2 regions of the Streptococcus sp. A69 genome follow, and region 1 is predicted to be linked to the other one. Evidence: predicted binding sites of a transcription regulator. Region 1 holds the regulator's gene; the other holds the start of a gene.
The links. The regulator Rex, encoded in region 1, represses fermentation and respiration genes when NADH is low (regulators of the CRP and FNR family bind a similar motif). The targets are predictions, from matches to a motif close to TTGTGAANTANTTCACAA.

Region 1 (9,770 bases):
TCTGGCATCAAAGGAAAAGCAGCCCAGTCAATTTGGGACTTTGCCAATATGATTTTGGATTTGCGAGAGCAACTGGACCAATTAAGCATTACAGAGTTGGTTGAGGCCGTCCTAGAAAAAACAGGTTACGTCGAGATTCTAAATGCCCAAGCAACCTTGGAAAGTAAGGCTCGGGTTGAAAACATCGAAGAGTTTCTATCAGTTACTAAGAATTTTGACGACAATCCCGATAGTCAAGAAGAGGAAACTGGCTTGGATAAACTCAGTCGTTTCTTGAATGACTTGGCCTTGATTGCAGACACAGACTCTGGCAGTCAGGAAACATCGGAAGTAACCTTGATGACACTCCATGCAGCGAAAGGACTGGAGTTCCCAGTTGTCTTTATCATCGGGATGGAAGAGAATGTCTTTCCGCTTAGCCGTGCAGCTGAGGATCCTGATGAGCTAGAGGAAGAGCGCCGTTTGGCCTATGTAGGTATCACACGCGCTGAGAAAATCCTCTATCTGACCAATGCCAACTCACGCTTGCTTTTCGGTCGTACTAGCTACAACCGCCCAACACGTTTCATCAATGAAATCAGTTCGGACTTGCTTGAGTATCAAGGTTTGGCTCGACCAGCTAATACCAGTTTCAAGGCTTCATATAGCAGTGGTGGCGTTGCCTTCGGTCAAGGAATGAGTTTGGCTCAGGCACTTCAAGACCGTAAACGCAGTGCTGCCCCAAGCTCTATCCAGTCAAGTGGTCTCCCATTTGGACAATTTGCAGCTGGAAATAAAAAAGATTCGACTGATACAAGTTGGTCCATTGGGGATATTGCTCTTCACAAGAAATGGGGAGAGGGAACGGTCCTAGAAGTTTCGGGTAGTGGTGATACTCAGGAATTGAAAATCAATTTCCCAGAAGTGGGGCTGAAAAAACTCTTAGCCAGTGTTGCCCCAATTGAGAAAAAAATCTAATTTTCCATCCTTCTCACGAATAATAAAGTGAGGAGGATTTTTATGTACAGTATTTCATTCCAAGAAGATTCACTCTTGCCTAGAGAAAGACTAGTTAAAGAAGGAGTAGAGGCTCTGAGCAATCAAGAGTTGTTAGCTATTTTGCTCAGAACGGGAACGCGTCAGGCTAATGTCTTTGAAATTGCCCAAAAAGTCTTGAATAGTTTGACTAGTCTAACTGATTTGAAAAAAATGACCCTGCAGGAATTGCAGAGTCTGTCTGGTATTGGACGGATTAAGGCCATTGAATTACAAGCAGTGATTGAACTGGGACATCGCATTCACAAACATGAAAACCTTGAGATGGAAAGTATTCTCAGCAGTCAAAAGCTAGCTAAAAAAATGCAACAGGAACTTGGCGACAAAAAACAAGAGCACCTAGTGGCGCTCTATCTCAATACTCAAAATCAAATCATCCATCAGCAAACTATTTTTATCGGATCTGCGACACGCAGTATTGCTGAACCGAGAGAAATCCTTCACTATGCTTTGAAGCATATGGCAACGTCTGTGATTCTCGTTCACAATCATCCATCCGGTGCTGTATCTCCTAGTCGAAACGACAACCATGTCACTAAACTAGTCAAGGAAGCCTGCGAACTGATGGGAATTGTGTTCTTGGACCATTTGATTGTCTCTCACTCTGATTACTTTAGTTACCGTGAAAAGACGGATTTGATTTAAGAATGCACATGATCTTACTCAATTACTTTTAAAACATAGGAATCTACTTCTGCCATATTGATAACAGGAAGAGGTTTTATCGTGGGTACAAGTAAATCTTCTTGAACGATAAAGTTGACAATCGAATTGAAATCTTCGATTTTATAATATCTTTTTTTATGAATGAGAATATCTCTGTAAAAGTAAAGACGTGAATGAAATTTACTTTTTAGTTTAGCATCTGCCTTTTTACAAAATAGTTTTGCCTTTTTAGACATTTCTTTCAGCTGTTTTTCTTTTTGAGATAGTTTATCGAAATTCTCTTTATTCTTAGAAAAAGATTGGTAACTTTCCGCTGTTAAAAGTCTATAGAGATTAGAAAGATGAAAGCAAACCCTTATTTCTTTTTCATTGTTTGATAAGAAAAGATTAGCTTCCTTTTCCTTATAAGATATGAAAACATTAGCTTCTATATCTCTCAAAATCTCATGAGTAGAAGGTATTTTAATTTCATTCATGATTAATAACCTATTTATAAGTCCTAGAGTTCGTTAACAACATAGTCAAACAGCGTTTTATCTTTGGGGCGGTTTTCAAAGAGAAATTCAGGATGCCATTGAACACCAAGATAAGGGAAGCCGTCCGTAGTTGTCACAGCCTCAATGATTCCATCTTTAGGATCATGTGCTACAACCTTAAGATTTGAGGCTAGATCTTTAATGCTCTGGTGGTGGAAGGAGTTGATGTGAGAGATTTCTCCATAGATTTCTCGGAGAATCGTATCAGGTTCCGTTACGAGGCGTTGGGTCGTGTATTCGGCTGAACAATCCTGCCAGTGGTCTTCGATATCTTGGTGAAGCGTTCCTCCCATAGCAACATTAAAGAGCTGGGTACCTCGACAAACAGAGAAGATTGGCTTTTTCTGCTTGATAGCTTCCCTAATCAGAGCTAATTCAAACTGGTCTCTTTGAAGGTGGTAGTCATCACTATCAATAGCCTTTGGTTCACCATAGTATTTTGGATCAACATTTTGCCCACCCGTTAGGATGAGCTTATCAATGATATTGATGTAATGGGTAGCCATTTCTTGATCACCAATCGGTAGGATGATTGGAATTCCGCCAGCGTCCTTGACTCCTTCAACAAAGCCCTTTGCTGCATAGCTCATCATGATGTTATCATCTGGATGAGCTTTTTCATTTCCTGTAATCCCAATAACTGGTTTTTTCATAAATGCTTTCGCTTTCTAATCCTCTTTACGCATAAAATAGAGGAGGGTTTGGAGTTCGCTTGTCAAATCGACATACTGAACGACCACATCTTTTGGAAGGTGGAGGTGAACAGGGGAAAAACTGAGAATACCTTTTATACCTGCATCGACCAAAAGATTGGCGACTTCTTGTGATTTAACACTTGGAACAGTTAGGATAGCAGTTTTAACATCTGCCTCTTTGATTTTTTCTTTAATTTGAGAGATACCATAGATTGGAATTCCATCAGGTGTCTGGGTTCCAACTTCTGGATGGTTATCTAGGTCAAATGCCATGATGATTTTCATCTTGTTACGCTCATGGAAGCGATAGTGGAGAAGGGCATGCCCCATATTTCCAATCCCGACCAGCATAACATTTGTAATGGAGTTATCATTTAGGAGATCAGCAAAAAAATTCATCAATTTTTTGACATCGTAACCAAAACCACGACGACCTAGTTCGCCAAAATAGGAAAAATCACGACGAACAGTCGCAGAATCGATACCGATAGCCTCTGCAATTTGCTTGGAGTTGGCACGTTCGATTTTCTCGGCATGAAATCTCTTGAAAATTCGATAGTAGAGAGAGAGTCTTTTTGCTGTTGCTTTTGGAATAGCAGACTGTTTATCTTTCACAAAACCACAACCTTTCTATTCTTCTATTTTATAGAAACATTGTGAAAAAATCAACAAAAACAAGAAAAAACTAAGAAAATCTTAGTTTTAGTTTTAAAAATTAGCTTGTGATAGAAAACGGTAGAGATCTCCGACCAATCCTTGATAGATAACTTTATCATCAAAGGTTAATGAAGTGACTAGGAATGTATCTGGAAGAGTTACACAACCTGATAGAGATAACATAAGCTCTTCGTAATTTTCAAATTCAAGGGTACGCTCTACTTGATAACTATCTTGATAGGTAAGTTGATACATAGCCAATTATCTTTCTTCTTTTGTGAAGATTCCGCGTTCTACAAGGCTGTCCATGAGGAAGTAGAATTTTTCCTGATGAATGTGGTGGTCTTCTGATTTAAAGATATTAACCAAACGAAGACCTGACTTGTCAGTAATGTTGAGTTTAGCACCTGTAAGGTCTTTATTGATGATGATTTTTAGCTTGAAGCCTTCACCACTGTTGGGTACTTTTTCAAGTAGACGAGTCAGTTCGAAGTTTCCAACTTTTGTTTCAAAAAAAGTATTATCTTTCAGTGTGAACTTTTTGACAGTTGGGCTAAGTGTGTAGTCGTAGCGGCAGTTTTGTAGTTTAATGGTTTTTTCGAATGCCATTAGATTAATCTCCAATAATATTTTTTAAGGTTTGTGCGAGTTGTTTCAGTTCTTCTTCGGTGTTAAGAGGAGAGAGACTGATACGGACAGATTCTGTTAAACGATGCGAATCTGGTCCATAAAATGCTTCAAGCACATGACTGGTTTGCACAATACCAGCAGTACAAGCCGAACCGGTAGAAATTGAAATTCCTTCAAGGTCTAACCGTAACAAGAGCAAATCATTTTTTTGACCAGGAAAGCCAATGTTGACAACATAAGGAAGCTGGTGTTGGCTTTCGTTGAGATAGTATTCTAGATCTGCAATCTCATCTAGAAAAGCAGATTTTAATCCCTCTAGTTTTTGGTAATGTTCAGCTTGCTGCTCTAAGTCCTCTTTGAGAGCGGCGACCATGCCTACAATGGCAGCGAGGTTTTCTGTTCCAGCCCGTTTTTTTTGTTCTTGATCACCACCATGAAGATAGGAGTCAAAGTCCCCAGCCGATGCGTAAAGAAAGCCGACTCCTTTTGGTCCATGGAATTTGTGGGCAGAAGCACTGAGGAAATCAATTCCCAATTCCTCAGGATGGATAGGAAGTTTCCCGATAGCTTGAACAGCATCTACATGATAAGCCGCAGGATGCTCTTTTAAAACACGTCCAATCTCAGCGATAGGTAAGAGACTGCCCGTTTCATTATTAGCATACATAGTGGAAACGAGAATGGTATCGTCACGTAAAGCTTCTTGAATTTGCTGGGCAGTTATTTCTTGATTTACTGGTTGGATGATACTCGCTTCAAAACCAAAATGTTGCACCAGATAATCGATAGTTTCAAGCACAGAATGATGTTCAATAGCTGTCGTAATGATATGTTTTCCACGATTTTGATGACGGAGACAATAGCCGATAATAGCTGTATTGTTACTTTCTGTACCACCAGATGTGAAAAAGATATGTTGAGATTTTGTCCCCAATAACTGGGCTAGTTCCTGACGGGCTTCTCGCAAGAGCTTGCCAGCCTGTCGACCATGACTATGAATACTAGAAGGATTACCATGGGTTTCTTGCATGACCTTGGTCATTTCTGAAATAGCAACTGCTGACATAGGAGTCGTTGCAGCATTGTCCAAATAAATCAAAGAATCACCTTATTTCTTTTTGTTGTAAGCAAAGAGTGGGCTGACTGGTTTTCTTTCATGGATGCGGACGATAGCATCTCCGATTAACTCGCTAGCAGTAATGTAACATACATTTTCTGGAGTTCTTTCTTTAGTTGCTACTGAGTCTGTCACAAGGATTTCCTTGATGTTTGTAGCATCAAGGAGGTCTGCCGCACCTTCAACAAATAAACCGTGACTAGATACTGCATAAATCTCAGTTGCACCTTCACGTTCAACGATTTTGGCTGCTTCAGAGAAAGTACGACCAGTATTTAGAATATCGTCAATCAAGATAGCCTTCTTGCCTTCGACATCCCCAATGATATAGCCTTCGTTACGATCAGAATCGTCTTGGGCGTAGTCAATGATAGCGATAGGGGCATCAAGGTATTCAGCCAAACTACGAGCACGTTTAACACCAGAGTTCTTTGGACTAACAACAACAACATCAGAGCCAAGAAGTCCTTTATCACAGTAGTGCTTAGCAAATAGAGGAACAGTATAAAGATTGTCTACAGGAATGTCAAAGAAACCTTGGACCTGAACAGCGTGGAGGTCAAGCGTTAGAACACGGCTTACACCAGCCTTGACAAGCATATTGGCAACCAATTTTGCAGTGAGGGGTTCGCGAGAAGAAGCGATACGATCCTGACGAGCATAACCAAAGTAAGGAAGGACAACGTTGATACTATGAGCACTTGCACGAACACAAGCATCAACCATGATTAATAATTCCATCAAGTGGTTGCTAACGGGGTAGCTGGTTGACTGGATGATGTAAACATCGTAACCACGGACACTTTCTTCGATGTTGACCTGGATTTCACCATCAGAAAATTGACGAGAGGATAATTTTCCGAGAGGTACACCAACTGTATCCGCAATCTTTTGAGCGATTTCTGGGTTAGAGTTTAGGGTGAAAAGTTTCATGTTGTTTCTATCTGACATTATAGACCGTCCTCTGTAAACTTTGTGAATCTCCTTTGAGAAAGTTCTGTTTTTCAAAGCAAGATTCTTTTATTTTTATCTTTTCTATTCTACCAAAAAAAGGAGATTATTTCAGCTTTTTTTCATGCTTTTAATAAAACGAATTAATTTTGAAGGAGCTTTCTGATAAGTTATGTGATTTTCATCTAAAAATTTCCGAAAATCGGCTTTCCCTTTTTCATGGTCTGTGACTTCAAGCTCGAGTTCATAGTCCGTTTGGTCAAAGTAGTGACTTTCATCTAACGCCATTAAGCCAATTTCTGTTTTCGTTTCATAACGAAGAGTCGAAAGGCAGCCTAAAACAAGCCAGTCATGACTTTCAATACCAATCTTAGCGAGCTTTTCTAGAACGAGCCCTTGAGGTAGTTTTTGTTTTTCTAGGTACGATTCAGCTTCTGGAAGAGTTAGTTTCTGGTTGTATTCCATATTTCCTACAGTTTGAGGCACTTTCAAGGTCAATTCCGCCCAATCTGCAAAAGTGCGAATGCGCATGGCAACCTTCTTTTCACGTAATTGAAAATCAGGTGTGTCAATGTAGTAGTTTTTCTGAAGGACGGGCTGGATATGGGAAAACTGTTTTTTTAGATGATCATATTCCTCTTTTTTCAGAAGTGTTTTCAATTCTATTTCTAAATGTTTCATTTTTTCAACCTTTTCTATATCTTTGAAAGCGATTTATGGTATAATGGACAATGTATTTATTGTATACGAATGTACTGAAAAAATCAAAGATTTTCGACAGAGCAATCAAACATTACAAGGGAGAAAGTATGACCATAGAATGGGAAGAATTTTTAGATCCTTACATTCAGGCTGTTGGTGAATTGAAGATAAAACTTCGAGGAATTCGCAAACAGTATCGTAAGCAAAACAAGCATTCTCCGATTGAGTTTGTAACGGGTCGTGTCAAACCGATTGAAAGTATCAAAGAAAAGATGGCTCGTCGAGGAATTACTTATGCAAATCTAGAACATGATCTGCAAGATATTGCTGGTTTACGTGTCATGGTTCAGTTTGTTGATGACGTTAAAGAAGTAGTTGAGATTCTACGTAAACGCCAAGATATGAGAATCGTTCAGGAACGAGACTATATCACTCATCGTAAGGCTTCAGGTTATCGTTCTTATCACGTGGTTGTCGAGTACACGGTTGATACGATCAACGGAGCTAAGACGATTTTGGCGGAAATTCAAATACGTACTTTAGCCATGAATTTCTGGGCTACGATTGAGCACTCGCTCAATTATAAATACCAGGGCGATTTCCCAGAAGAAATCAGGAAAAGGCTGGAAATCACAGCCAAAATTGCTTATCAACTGGATGAAGAAATGGGTAAGATTCGAGATGACATCCAGGAAGCGCAGGCTCTCTTTGATCCATTGAGCAGAAAATTAAATGACGGTGTAGGAAATAGTGACGATACAGATGAAGAATACAGGTAAACGAGTTGACCTCATAGCAAATAGAAAGCCGCAGAGTCAGAAGGTTTTGCATGAACTGAGGGAAAAACTAAAGAAACAACATTTTATACTGAACGATACCAATCCCGACATCGTCATTTCGATTGGTGGAGATGGGATGCTTTTGTCTGCTTTCCACAAGTATGAGAATCAGTTAGACAAGGTTCGATTTGTAGGTGTTCATACAGGGCATTTGGGATTTTACACAGATTATCGTGATTTTGAGTTGGATCAGTTGGTGACCAATCTCCTACTAGATACTGGTGCCAAAGTTTCCTATCCTGTTTTGAATGTCAAGGTAACGCTTGAAAATGGAGAAGTGAAAACATTTCGCGCCTTAAATGAAGCTAGTATCCGTCGATCAGATCGCACCATGGTAGCAGATATCATCATTAACCATGTTCCGTTCGAGAGATTTCGTGGAGATGGAGTGACTGTTTCAACGCCGACGGGAAGTACTGCCTACAACAAGTCCTTGGGTGGAGCTGTCTTGCATCCGACCATTGAAGCTTTACAGTTGACGGAGATAGCGAGTCTTAACAACCGAGTCTATCGCACTTTGGGATCATCAATCATTATTCCAAAAAAAGATAAGATTGAACTCTTGCCGACACGCAATGATTACCACACGATATCAGTAGATAACAGTGTCTATTCATTCCGTAATATCGAACGGATTGAGTATCAAATCGACCATCACAAGATTCACTTCGTAGCGACACCAAGCCACACTAGTTTCTGGAATCGTGTCAAAGATGCCTTCATCGGCGAGGTGGATGAATGAGGTTCGAATTTACCGCAGATGAGCATGTCAAAGTCAAAACTTTTCTCAAGAAACACGAGGTTTCTAAGGGACTTTTGGCTAAGATTAAGTTTCGAGGTGGGGCTATTCTGGTCAATGACCAACCTCAAAATGCGACTTATCTCTTAGATATTGGAGACAGTGTTACCATTGACATTCCAGCAGAGGAAGGCTTTGAAACCCTTGAAGCAATCGACCGTTCACTGGATATCTTGTATGAGGATGACCACTTTTTGGTTTTGAATAAACCTTATGGAGTAGCCTCCATTCCTAGTGTCAATCATTCCAATACCATTGCCAATTTTATCAAAGGCTACTATGTTAAGCAGGAATATGAAAACCAGCAGGTTCATATCGTGACCAGACTAGATCGGGATACATCTGGTCTGATGCTCTTTGCCAAGCACGGCTACGCTCATGCACGTTTAGATAAGCAGTTGCAACGAAAGTCTATCGAAAAACGTTACTTTGCTTTAGTTAAAGGAGCTGGTGTCTTGGAGCCAGAAGGGGAGATTATCGCCCCGATTGCTCGTGATGTGGACTCCATTATCACTAGACGGGTTGCCAAAGGTGGGAAATACGCTCATACGTCTTACAAAGTTGTAGCGTCTTATGGAAATATTCACCTAGTCGATATTCGCCTGCATACTGGACGAACTCATCAGATACGAGTGCATTTTTCCCATATTGGCTTTCCTTTGTTGGGAGACGATTTGTATAGTGGTAGTCTGGATGACGGTATTAAACGTCAGGCTCTGCATTGTCATTATTTATCTTTTTATCATCCTTTTCTAGAGCACGATTTGCAGCTAGAAAGCCCCTTACCGGATGATTTCAGCAATCTTATTACTCAGTTATCAACTAATACTCTTTAAAAACTATTTGGAGTATAATTTATTTTATTAAAGGAGAAAACTCATGGAAGTTTTTGAAAGTCTCAAAGCCAACCTGGTTGGTAAAAATGTACGCATCGTTCTCCCTGAAGGGAAAGAACCTCGTATCCTTCAAGCGACAAAACGTTTGGTTAAAGAAACAGATGTCATCCCAGTATTGCTTGGTAAACCTGAAAAAATTAAAATCTACCTTGAAATCGAAGGGATCACTGAAGGTTACGAAGTTATCGACCCTGACCACTACGCTAAGTTTGACGAAATGGTTGCTGCGCTCGTTGAACGTCGTAAC
Region 2 (9,770 bases), on a different contig from region 1:
AGCACCTGAGATAACTGTTTCAGTACCATCAAGTGTATCGTGGTTAGTGTTGAATACGATTGTTTTAACATCGCTTCCACCAGGAGCAGTGATAACAACTTTCTTAGCACCACCTTTAAGGTGTTTTTCAGCCGCTGCTTTAGTAGCAAAGAAACCAGTTGCTTCAAGAACGATTTCTACACCGTCGTTAGCCCAGTCGATTTGTTCTGGATCACGTTCAGCAGAAACTTTAACGAATTTACCGTTAACTTCAAATCCGCCTTCTTTAACTTCTACAGTACCGTCGAAACGACCTTGAGTTGTATCGTATTTCAACAAGTGTGCAAGCATCACTGGATCTGTAAGGTCGTTGATGCGAGTAACTTCAACACCTTCTACGTTTTGGATACGGCGGAAAGCAAGACGACCGATACGTCCGAAACCGTTAATACCAACTTTAACTACCATTAGTGATTTCCTCCTTATGAAAATCATGAAAATTTTATTGTGAAAAGAGTAACTTGAATCACTACAAATCACCTTTCAACACACCTATTATATAACTATTTGAGTTTAATTGCAAGTATGGGCGTCGATTTTCTCTGTCAGTTTCTTTTTGATAAACTTCTTTCCCTACTCATAGCGTAAGGATTCCACTGGATCCATTTTACTAATCTTACGTGCTGGGAAGTAGGCTGAAATATAGCCAAGAAACAAAGCAAAAATAAGAGTTCCTGAAACGGAGAGAAGATTTAATTCAAAAACTTTAGAGATAGACGGATAGAAATGGTGGACAATAATATTCGCTAGGCTTCCTAGTCCTTGTGCAATGATAAAGGCTATTAGCAAGGCGATCCCTACAATCCAAAGAGCTTCGTAGATAAAGATTCCTTTCACATCTCTATTTTGATAGCCAACCGCCTTCATGACACCAATTTCCTTAGAACGTTGCATGATATTGATGTAAATAATGATCCCTATCATAACTGCTGCCACCACAATCGCTTGTGAAGAAAGCACAATCAGTAATCCCTGAATGACACGAATAAAGGTAATCACAATATCAAGAACGGCCTGTTGAGAAAGAACTGTATACTTCTTATTTTTCTGCAATTCTTCTATTACTGTTTTCGTACGAGAAGGATCTTTAAGTTCCAGAATAAAATAGGATACAGCCTTTGTAAATTCAGCTTCTTTTAAAATAGTTTCCATCTGGTTGGAAGCCATGAAACTATTGCTATCCTCTGCATCATCTTCGTCATTGATGACACGCACAATATGAGTTTGAAAACCTGCCAACTTGCTACCTTCAGCAGCATTTTCTACAATGCTTGCTGAAACTGGCTTGCCAATAACATCACTAGCTGTCAGATTTTCCCCTGTTTGTTCATTCCAATTTTTGAGCAAACTCATCGGAATCGTCAATCCCTGCTCGTTAACATCCGTATAAAGAGTGCCTGCTAACACTTTTTCTTTTTCATTGCTACTAACAGAAATACTTGTATCTTCATACAAACTCACGACTTGAGCATAAGAAGGCATAGATTGGCTAAATTCTACTTCGTGTCCGTCTATGCTAATCTTTGACATGGTCATGCCAAAAGGACTTTCTAGATATTTAATATTTTCTTTCCCAATCGTATCCACGATATAGTTCTTATCATCTTGGTTCAAAAAACCTCTGCCAGCAACACTAGAATTCAGCGCAATCTGAACTTGGGAAGGGAGCTTCCCCCCGTTGGTATTTTCATCAATCATCGAAATCAAGGCATTTCCTAGCCCAAACGAAACCAATACACCTACAAAACCAATCGAGGTCGCTACTGCAATCAGCAAGTTACGCCACTTTCTTTCCAAAAAGTTACTTAAAGAAAGTTTGAATTTGTTTTTAAAGGACAATCCTTTATTTTTTGACTTCTTCAACGACTTCACCATCCTTCATTTTGATAATCACATCTGCATATTCAGTAACCTCTGGGTTATGAGTAACAATCAGTACTGTTTTCCCAGCTTGGGCCAAATTTTTGAACACTTCTAAAACCATCTCTTGAGATTGAGAATCGAGCGATCCAGTTGGTTCATCAGCTACAATCATATCTGGTTGGTTTACCAGAGCACGCGCAATGGCTACACGTTGTTTTTGTCCACCAGAGAGCTGTTTAACATTCTTAGCCATAAAAGGCTCCATCCCTAAATTATGAAGTTGTTCTTGGGCTATTCTTGTCATTTCTTTATCCGATAAATCTTTGACATAGAGAGGCAACTTAACATTATCCAAAACAGATTGATGGGGGATGAGATTGAAGTTTTGAAAGACAAACCCAATGTTGTCTTTGCGAAATTGCGTCAATTCAACCTCTGACAATTCCTTGAGAGACTCTCCTTTAAAGTCTAAAATTCCCTCGTACTCCCTATCTAAACCGCTGATAATATTTAATAGACTGGTTTTTCCACATCCTGACGGACCATAAATCGCAGTGATTTTCCCTTCAGCAATCTGTAGGTTAATATTCCTTAGAGCCTGCTCTTTATTATTCCCATCCAAAACGTAAAATTTTGAAATATTTTTAATGGATAAAATGGACATTACAATCTCCTTTAATCACTTGTGATATCGTGAACCGTTACAAACTACAATAAACAATGCTAATATAAATTAATCTAACAGAATCAGATTCAAAAAAAATTCCTTCTTTTTTCGAATTTATTGTAACAAAAAAGCGACATTCCTCCAATGACAGAAATGTCACTCCTATAAACAATTTAACAATATCTTTTTAGGTCCTCAGCCCATTCATTGTCTAAACTAATTAGTAACTGCTCATTACCAAACATCCTTGCCATCATTTTTGCTTCTTCATACTTTTGTTTGGCTGTTTCATAATCCATCTGAATATAATATTTCCACTCCACCATCAAGACAATTGGTTGTTTTTGAAAACCTCGTGTTTTCTGTCCTATTTTATTTAAGGTCTCAACTGCTCTCTTAAAATAATGAAACAGCCCCATAATTTCTATACAAGCTAAAGAAGCTAACAAGGAATCTCTAAGCAAGTCCAAACAATCGAACTCTATCTTATCAACCTGAGAAATTAGTTTGTCATGAAAACAAAGAATGGTTTCATGCTCAGATTTTTTTATCTCACCCACATTTAAACCATCCATTAACTGACAGTTGAAATACAGTCTCAATTTCAACAATTCCTCAGCCCTGTATACATCTCTGGATAGTAAGTCTTGAAGACCACCCTCAATCACACTACTTCCGTATAAGGAATTACTAGTCGCCCTCACCTCATCTATAGCTTGAAGACAATCCACTACCACTTTCTCATCACGTGGCAAATCATCATAAAAACATTCAAAAATCTCATCAAAATATTCTTCCTTCTGCTCTTGCAACTCTTTGTCTCCATAGTCAGGATGATGAAGAAGAAAGTACTTTAATTCTTGATAACGCTTCGGTAATTCCTTATAGTCTGGCATCAAGGCATAGGATGGGATGTCTAGCTTATCTGCAATGTATTCTAGTGTTTTTATAGTAGGACGAAATTCTCCTTTTTCAATGCGTACCAACTGACGAACGGATAACTCTGACTCATCTCCACAAAAAACTGGACGACTAAGACCTTTCTCCTCTCTAAGGAGTCTTATCTTTTCCCCTAAATCATTCATCTCTTACATTTCTCCCTCGGCTCAATACAAAAACTTTGATAGTCAAACAAATATATACACTTATTATAACATTTTTCAAGAAAATGTACAAAAAAGAGACAGGATAACTCCTGCCTCTAGGCTGATAAACGATTATTTACGACGTCCTGGACGTTCTGCATAACCATAGTAAGCATCTGCCATGATTTCTTCCATGTCAGCTACCATCGGCAAGCGTGGGTTTGCAGGTGAACATTGATCTTCGTAAGCAAGTAAGGCAATCTCATGCAAGCTGTCTTTCCAAGTTTTTTCATCGATACCAAAGCCTTTGAAGTTCATTGTGATTCCAACTGCTTCACCAAGATCGTAAACTGCTTTGGCATAAGCTTCAACCGCTTCTTCTGGTGTTGAGCAAGGAAGACCTAGCATACGAGCGATATCTTGGAATTTTTCATCAGCTTTCCAGTAATTGTACTTAGGCCATGTTGTAGTTTTAGATGGACGAGTTCCATTATAACGGATAACATAAGGAAGTAAAATAGCATTTGTACGTCCGTGAATGGTGTGGTGAACAGCACCAATCTTATGCGCCATTGAGTGACTCATTCCAAGGAAGGCATTTGCAAAGGCCATACCAGCCATTGTAGAGGCATTATGCATCTTTTCACGGGCTTCTGGGTCAGCTGTTTTTACAGATTTTTCCAAGTATTTGAAGACTAACTTGATGGTTTGAAGAGCAATACCATCTGTATAGTCATTGGCAAAGTTAGAAGTATAAGCTTCAGTTGCGTGTGTCAAGACATCCATACCTGTGTCAGCAGCAATAAATGCTGGAACAGATTCTACCAAAGCAGGGTCAACAATTGCAATGGTTGGTGTCAAAGCGTAGTCAGTGATTGGGTATTTCCGGTTGTTTGCCTTGTCAGAGATAACTGCAAACGGTGTTACTTCTGAACCTGTACCAGATGTTGTTGGAATACCGATATATTGTGCTTTCTTACCAAGTGATGGGAATTTGAAGGCACGTTTGCGGATATCCATGAATTTTTGAACGAGGTCACCGAAGTCAACGTCTGGCTGTTCATAGAACATCCACATACCTTTGGCTGCATCCATTGGTGAACCACCACCAAGGGCAATGATAGTGTCTGGTTCAAACGAACGCATTACTTCAACACCACGACGAACTGTTGTGATATCTGGATCTGGTTCAACATCTGAGAAGACTTGAATCGTGACTTTGTTTTTACGAAGATTCAATTGGTCAATCACACGTTGTACAAAACCGAGTTTTTCAATTGATTTATCGGTAACAATCATGACACGTTCGATACCTTCGCAAGTTTGAAGGTATTGGATTGAGTTACGTTCGAAGTAGATTTTTGAAGGAACTTTAAACCATTGCATATTATTTCTACGTTTTCCTACTTTCTTGATGTTTAGAAGGTTGATCGCACTTACGTTATCACCGACTGAGTTGTGTCCATATGAACCACATCCAAGTGTTAATGATGGAATGAAGGCGTTGTATACATCACCGATACCACCAAAGGTAGATGGAGAGTTCCAGATAATACGCATTGCCTTTATTTCCGTACCGAAACGTTTTGCAAGAGCTTCGTCTTTTGTATGGATAGCAGCTGAGTGTCCTAGACCATTAAATTCAACCATTTGACGAGCTTTTTTAAGTCCATCTTCAGTATCTTCAGCTTTCAAAACTGCAATAACAGGTGATAATTTTTCACGAGTCAATGGTTCTTTAATTCCAACTTCTGCACATTCAGCAGCCAAGATGTTTGTCCCCTCTGGAACGCTAAATCCTGCTTGTTCAGCAATCCATGCTGCTGGTTTACCAACGATGTTTGCGTTTAGTTTAGCACCGGCGCAGTTCTTGCTGTTAGCTTTTGCACCAAAACAGAATTCTTCCAAAAGCGCTTTTTCTTTCTTGTTGACAAAGTAAGTATGGTATGATTTGAATTCTTCTACAAATTCGTCATATACTTCCTTATCAATGATAACCGCTTGTTCTGATGCACAGACCATCCCATTATCAAATGATTTAGACATAACGATGTCATGAGCAGCTTGGCGAAGGTCAGCAGATTTTTCTACATAGGCAGGAACGTTTCCGGCACCTACCCCAAGAGCTGGTTTTCCACATGAGTATGCAGCTTTAACCATAGCATTCCCACCAGTTGCGAGGATAGTCGCAACACCTTCATGGTTCATAAGTGCTCCAGTTGCTTCCATAGATGGCTCTGTAACCCATTGAACACAGTTTTCAGGTGCACCGGCTGCTATGGCTGCATCACGAACGATTTGTGCAGCATGAGCAGAAGATTCTTGAGCTGATGGGTGGAAGGCGAAAACGATTGGGTTACGTGTCTTCAAGGCAATCAATGATTTGAAAATTGCTGTTGAAGTTGGGTTTGTTGTTGGAGTGATACCACAAATAACTCCGACTGGCTCCGCAATCTTCGTCAAACCTGTAATTGGATCATCTTCGATAACTCCAGCTGTTTTAACTCCACGCATATTGTTCACTACGTGTTCACAGGCAAATAGATTTTTTGTCGCCTTATCTTCAAATACACCACGACCAGTTTCTTCAACTGCGTGTTGTGCAAGGATACCATGCGCGTCAAGTGCTGCAACAGACGCTTTTGCTACGATGTAGTCAACTTGCTCTTGATTCAACTTGCGCATTTCATCAAGCGCAACCAAGGCTTTTTTCACGAGACCGTCGACATGCTTTTCAGCAGCAAGTTGTTTTTCCTCTGGTGTTACTGTTTTTTTATCAGCCATATTATCCTCCATAGCCTTTAAGGATATTATCCTTTGTTAATTTTTTCACAAGTTTATTATAACTCTTTTTTTATGCTTTGTAAACAGTTTCATAAGTATTTCACAAAGAATTTTTCTAAGTTTGTGAACTTTTTCTCAATTAACCCGTACAATAGAGTTTTGACTGGACGATTGTGAAATTATGAAAAATATTTTTTTATTTCACAAAGTTTTCTCTAGTTGATAGCTATTTATCGAATTCAAGGCAAGAAAGCGTTTTCTATTTTGGTTTTAAAAATAGTCTCCTAACTTGGAGACTACTGTTTTTGCTGAAAAACGCCTTGTTTAAAGGTCCCTTCATAAACAACCTCTTGCTCTGTAGTCAACTTCCCTTGACCTTCAGCCTGACCATTTACAAAATCACCTTCGTATTTCCAGCCATCTTTTGATTGGAAAGTCCCTTTTCCATTAAAGGCTCCATTATTGAAATCACCTGTATATTGGTCTCCATTTTCAAAGGTCAGAGTGCCTTGGCCATTCATTTTTCCTCGTACCAGGGTACCATCATAAACAAGGGCACCGCCATCAAGTGTCAGGGCACCCTTTTTAGGTGTATTTAGTAGAAATACTGAAAGGGCACAGAGTGCAATTACGACTACTGCAATGAACTCTAGCCTAGGGCGAGTTAGGTAAACTCTATACTTTTCATAGATTTGTTTAAGCTTTTCCATTGTCACTCTCATTTTCTAATCGATCTAGCCAGCTTCGACATCCACTTGTGATGCGAGCATAGGTTTCCTCAAAATCTCCTGTATACCAAGGATCTGGAACACTTTCAGATGCAAAAGGGTAGATCTTATGTTGCAATTCCTGAGGACACATTTGACGCAGATCTGAAACGTTTGAAGCATCCATACCGATAATGTAATCAAACGATTCAAAATCTTCTCTACGAATCTGGAGTGATGTTTTGTCTTTGTCATAAGGAATCTGATACTGCCGGAAAATCCCCTGCGTTCCCTTATGAATCGGATTACCATGTTCCCAAGATGAAGTCGCACGACTCTCAACCTGGTAATCGCTCGTCATGGATTTCATTACAAACTCTGCCATGGGGCTACGGCAGATGTTTCCTAAGCACACAAATACTATTTTTCTCATCCCTTTTCCTCTTACTTCATAGAAAAACGGGAGTGACAGGTCCCGTTTTATTCTTCGATTGCTCCGCCTTCGTCAACAACTGTTCCTTCTGGTGTCACAGCTTCTTTGAGTGGCAAAACGGTCTTGATAGCAGCCAATTCAAAAGTCAAATAAACGCCATCTACATCAAGTACGATTGTTCTCTTCTCAGTGTCTACTTCATCCACTGTTCCGTAAAGGCCGCCAATTGTAATAACTTCATAGCCTTTTTGAAGTTTATTTAAGCTTTCCATACGCTTTTGCGCTTGTTTCTTTTGAGAACGTTGCATAAAGAACATCAAGGCCATCATACCTACAAGCATGATTAAAAAAGTAATATTTGGATTCATTATTTTCTCCTTTGTATTTTACATAGGACTACTATATCAAATTTCAGCTACTTTTACAAGGTTGTACCTTGTTTTTATGATTATAAAAAATCAGAGTTTTCACTCTGATTTTTGTGATTATTTCAAGTTTTGAACGACTTTGACTAGATTCTCTACCGTAAATCCGTACTCTGCTAATATTTTTGGTGCTGGGGCAGATGCTCCGAAAGTATCAATACCGAGAACTGCACCATCAAGACCAACATATTTGTACCAGTTTTGAGTTGCACCCATTTCGACTGCAACACGACGGCGAACTGCATTTGGAAGGATTTCTTCCTTGTATGCTGCATCTTGTTTATCAAAGACATCTGTAGATGGCATGCTGACTACGCGGACTTTTTCGCCTTGACTAGCCAATTCTTTGGCAGCTGCGACAGCTAGATTGACCTCTGAACCTGTCGCAATCAAGATTGTATCAAAGTCTGCTGCATTTTCATAGACAACATAGGCACCTTTCGCAACCTTGTCGAAGTCTGTTCCTTCTTCGACAGTCAAGTTTTGGCGTGTCAAGACAAGGGCAGTTGGTGTTTTCTCGCTTGTCACTGCAAGGTACCAAGCCGCTTGAGTTTCACGCGCATCTGCTGGGCGGAAAACATTCAGATTTGGCATAGCACGGAGACCTGCTAAGTGTTCAACTGGTTCGTGAGTTGGACCATCTTCACCAACTGCGATTGAATCGTGAGTAAAGACATAAGTCACAGGAAGTCCTTGCAAGGCTGACAAGCGAACAGCTGCTTTCACATAGTCAGAAAAGACGAAGAAAGTACCACCGTATACACGAAGTCCACCATGAAGGGCCATCCCGTTCAAGATCGTTCCCATTGCAAATTCACGAACACCAAACTGAATGTTACGGTTCAAGCGATTAGCATCGTCTTGAAGTCCATCCGTTTTGATGTAAGTCATGTTTGAGTGAGCGAGGTCAGCTGATCCACCTAGGAAAGTTGGCAACTTGGCAGCGACAACGTTCAAAGCATCTTGACTGGAATTACGAGTTGCTTGAGAGAAGCCATTTTCTAAGGCTGGGAAGTCTGCTGGAGTCACCTCAACTGGATCACGGCCGTCGATAATAGCTTCTACTTCTGCAGCCAGTTCTGGATGAGCCTCTTTATAATCAGCAACTAATTTAGTCCAAGCTTGATAAGCTGATGCGCCACGGTCTGCAACATTTTCCTTGAAATCAGCATAAACTTCAGCTGGGATTTCAAATGGTTCATAGTCCCAACCGAGGGCTTGACGAGTTGCTGCAGTTTCGTCTGCACCAAGAGGAGCACCGTGTACAGCATTGGTTCCTTGTTTGTTTGGAGAGCCATATCCAATCACAGTCTTCACTTCAATCAAAGATGGTTTGCCTGAAGCTTTGGCTGTTTCGATAGCAACATGGATTGCTTCCAAGTCTGTTCCATCTTCAACCAAGGCTGTATGCCAACCGTAGGCATTGTAACGGTCACGAACACTTTCTGTAAAGGAATCCTTTGTCTCACCATCCAAGTTGATGTCATTTGAATCATAAAGAACCACCAACTTGTCAAGTTTTTGCAAGCCTGCGTATGAAGCCGCCTCACTTGAGACACCTTCCATCAAGTCTCCGTCTCCGCAGATAACGTAAGTATAGTGGTCAAAGATATTGAAGCCTTCACGGTTATACTTCGCCGCAAGGAAACGTTCTGCTTGGGCAAAACCAGTGGCAGTAGAAATCCCTTGTCCTAGAGGACCGGTTGTAGCGTCAACCCCTGCTGTATGGCCAAATTCTGGGTGACCTGGCGTTTTGGAACCCCATTG

Region 2: adhE (bifunctional acetaldehyde-CoA/alcohol dehydrogenase) is a predicted target of Rex. The motif match lies at 6,472-6,489, and genes of this name have one in related genera.

What each region holds. Positions count from the first base shown of each region.
Region 1 covers NZ_JBZUJU010000001.1:114,044-123,813, forward strand. The annotation lists gene pcrA (DNA helicase PcrA) at 1-957, shown strand, start outside; gene radC (RadC family protein) at 1,000-1,680, shown strand; gene AC4ME5_RS00585 (hypothetical protein) at 1,695-2,177, opposite strand; gene AC4ME5_RS00590 (gamma-glutamyl-gamma-aminobutyrate hydrolase family protein) at 2,201-2,890, opposite strand; gene AC4ME5_RS00595 (redox-sensing transcriptional repressor Rex) at 2,906-3,547, opposite strand; gene AC4ME5_RS00600 (DUF4649 family protein) at 3,641-3,844, opposite strand; gene AC4ME5_RS00605 (DUF1831 domain-containing protein) at 3,851-4,198, opposite strand; gene AC4ME5_RS00610 (cysteine desulfurase family protein) at 4,203-5,318, opposite strand; gene AC4ME5_RS00615 (ribose-phosphate diphosphokinase) at 5,328-6,287, opposite strand; gene AC4ME5_RS00620 (CYTH domain-containing protein) at 6,399-6,968, opposite strand; gene yjbM (GTP diphosphokinase) at 7,097-7,768, shown strand; gene AC4ME5_RS00630 (NAD kinase) at 7,752-8,570, shown strand; gene AC4ME5_RS00635 (RluA family pseudouridine synthase) at 8,567-9,463, shown strand; gene pta (phosphate acetyltransferase) at 9,507-9,770, shown strand, end outside.
Region 2 covers NZ_JBZUJU010000007.1:10,627-20,396, forward strand. The annotation lists gene gap (type I glyceraldehyde-3-phosphate dehydrogenase) at 1-447, opposite strand, end outside; gene AC4ME5_RS09145 (ABC transporter permease) at 613-1,914, opposite strand; gene AC4ME5_RS09150 (ABC transporter ATP-binding protein) at 1,883-2,566, opposite strand; gene AC4ME5_RS09155 (helix-turn-helix domain-containing protein) at 2,743-3,654, opposite strand; gene adhE (bifunctional acetaldehyde-CoA/alcohol dehydrogenase) at 3,787-6,438, opposite strand; gene AC4ME5_RS09165 (MORN repeat-containing protein) at 6,735-7,148, opposite strand; gene AC4ME5_RS09170 (low molecular weight protein-tyrosine-phosphatase) at 7,135-7,578, opposite strand; gene yajC (preprotein translocase subunit YajC) at 7,626-7,946, opposite strand; gene tkt (transketolase) at 8,064-9,770, opposite strand, start outside.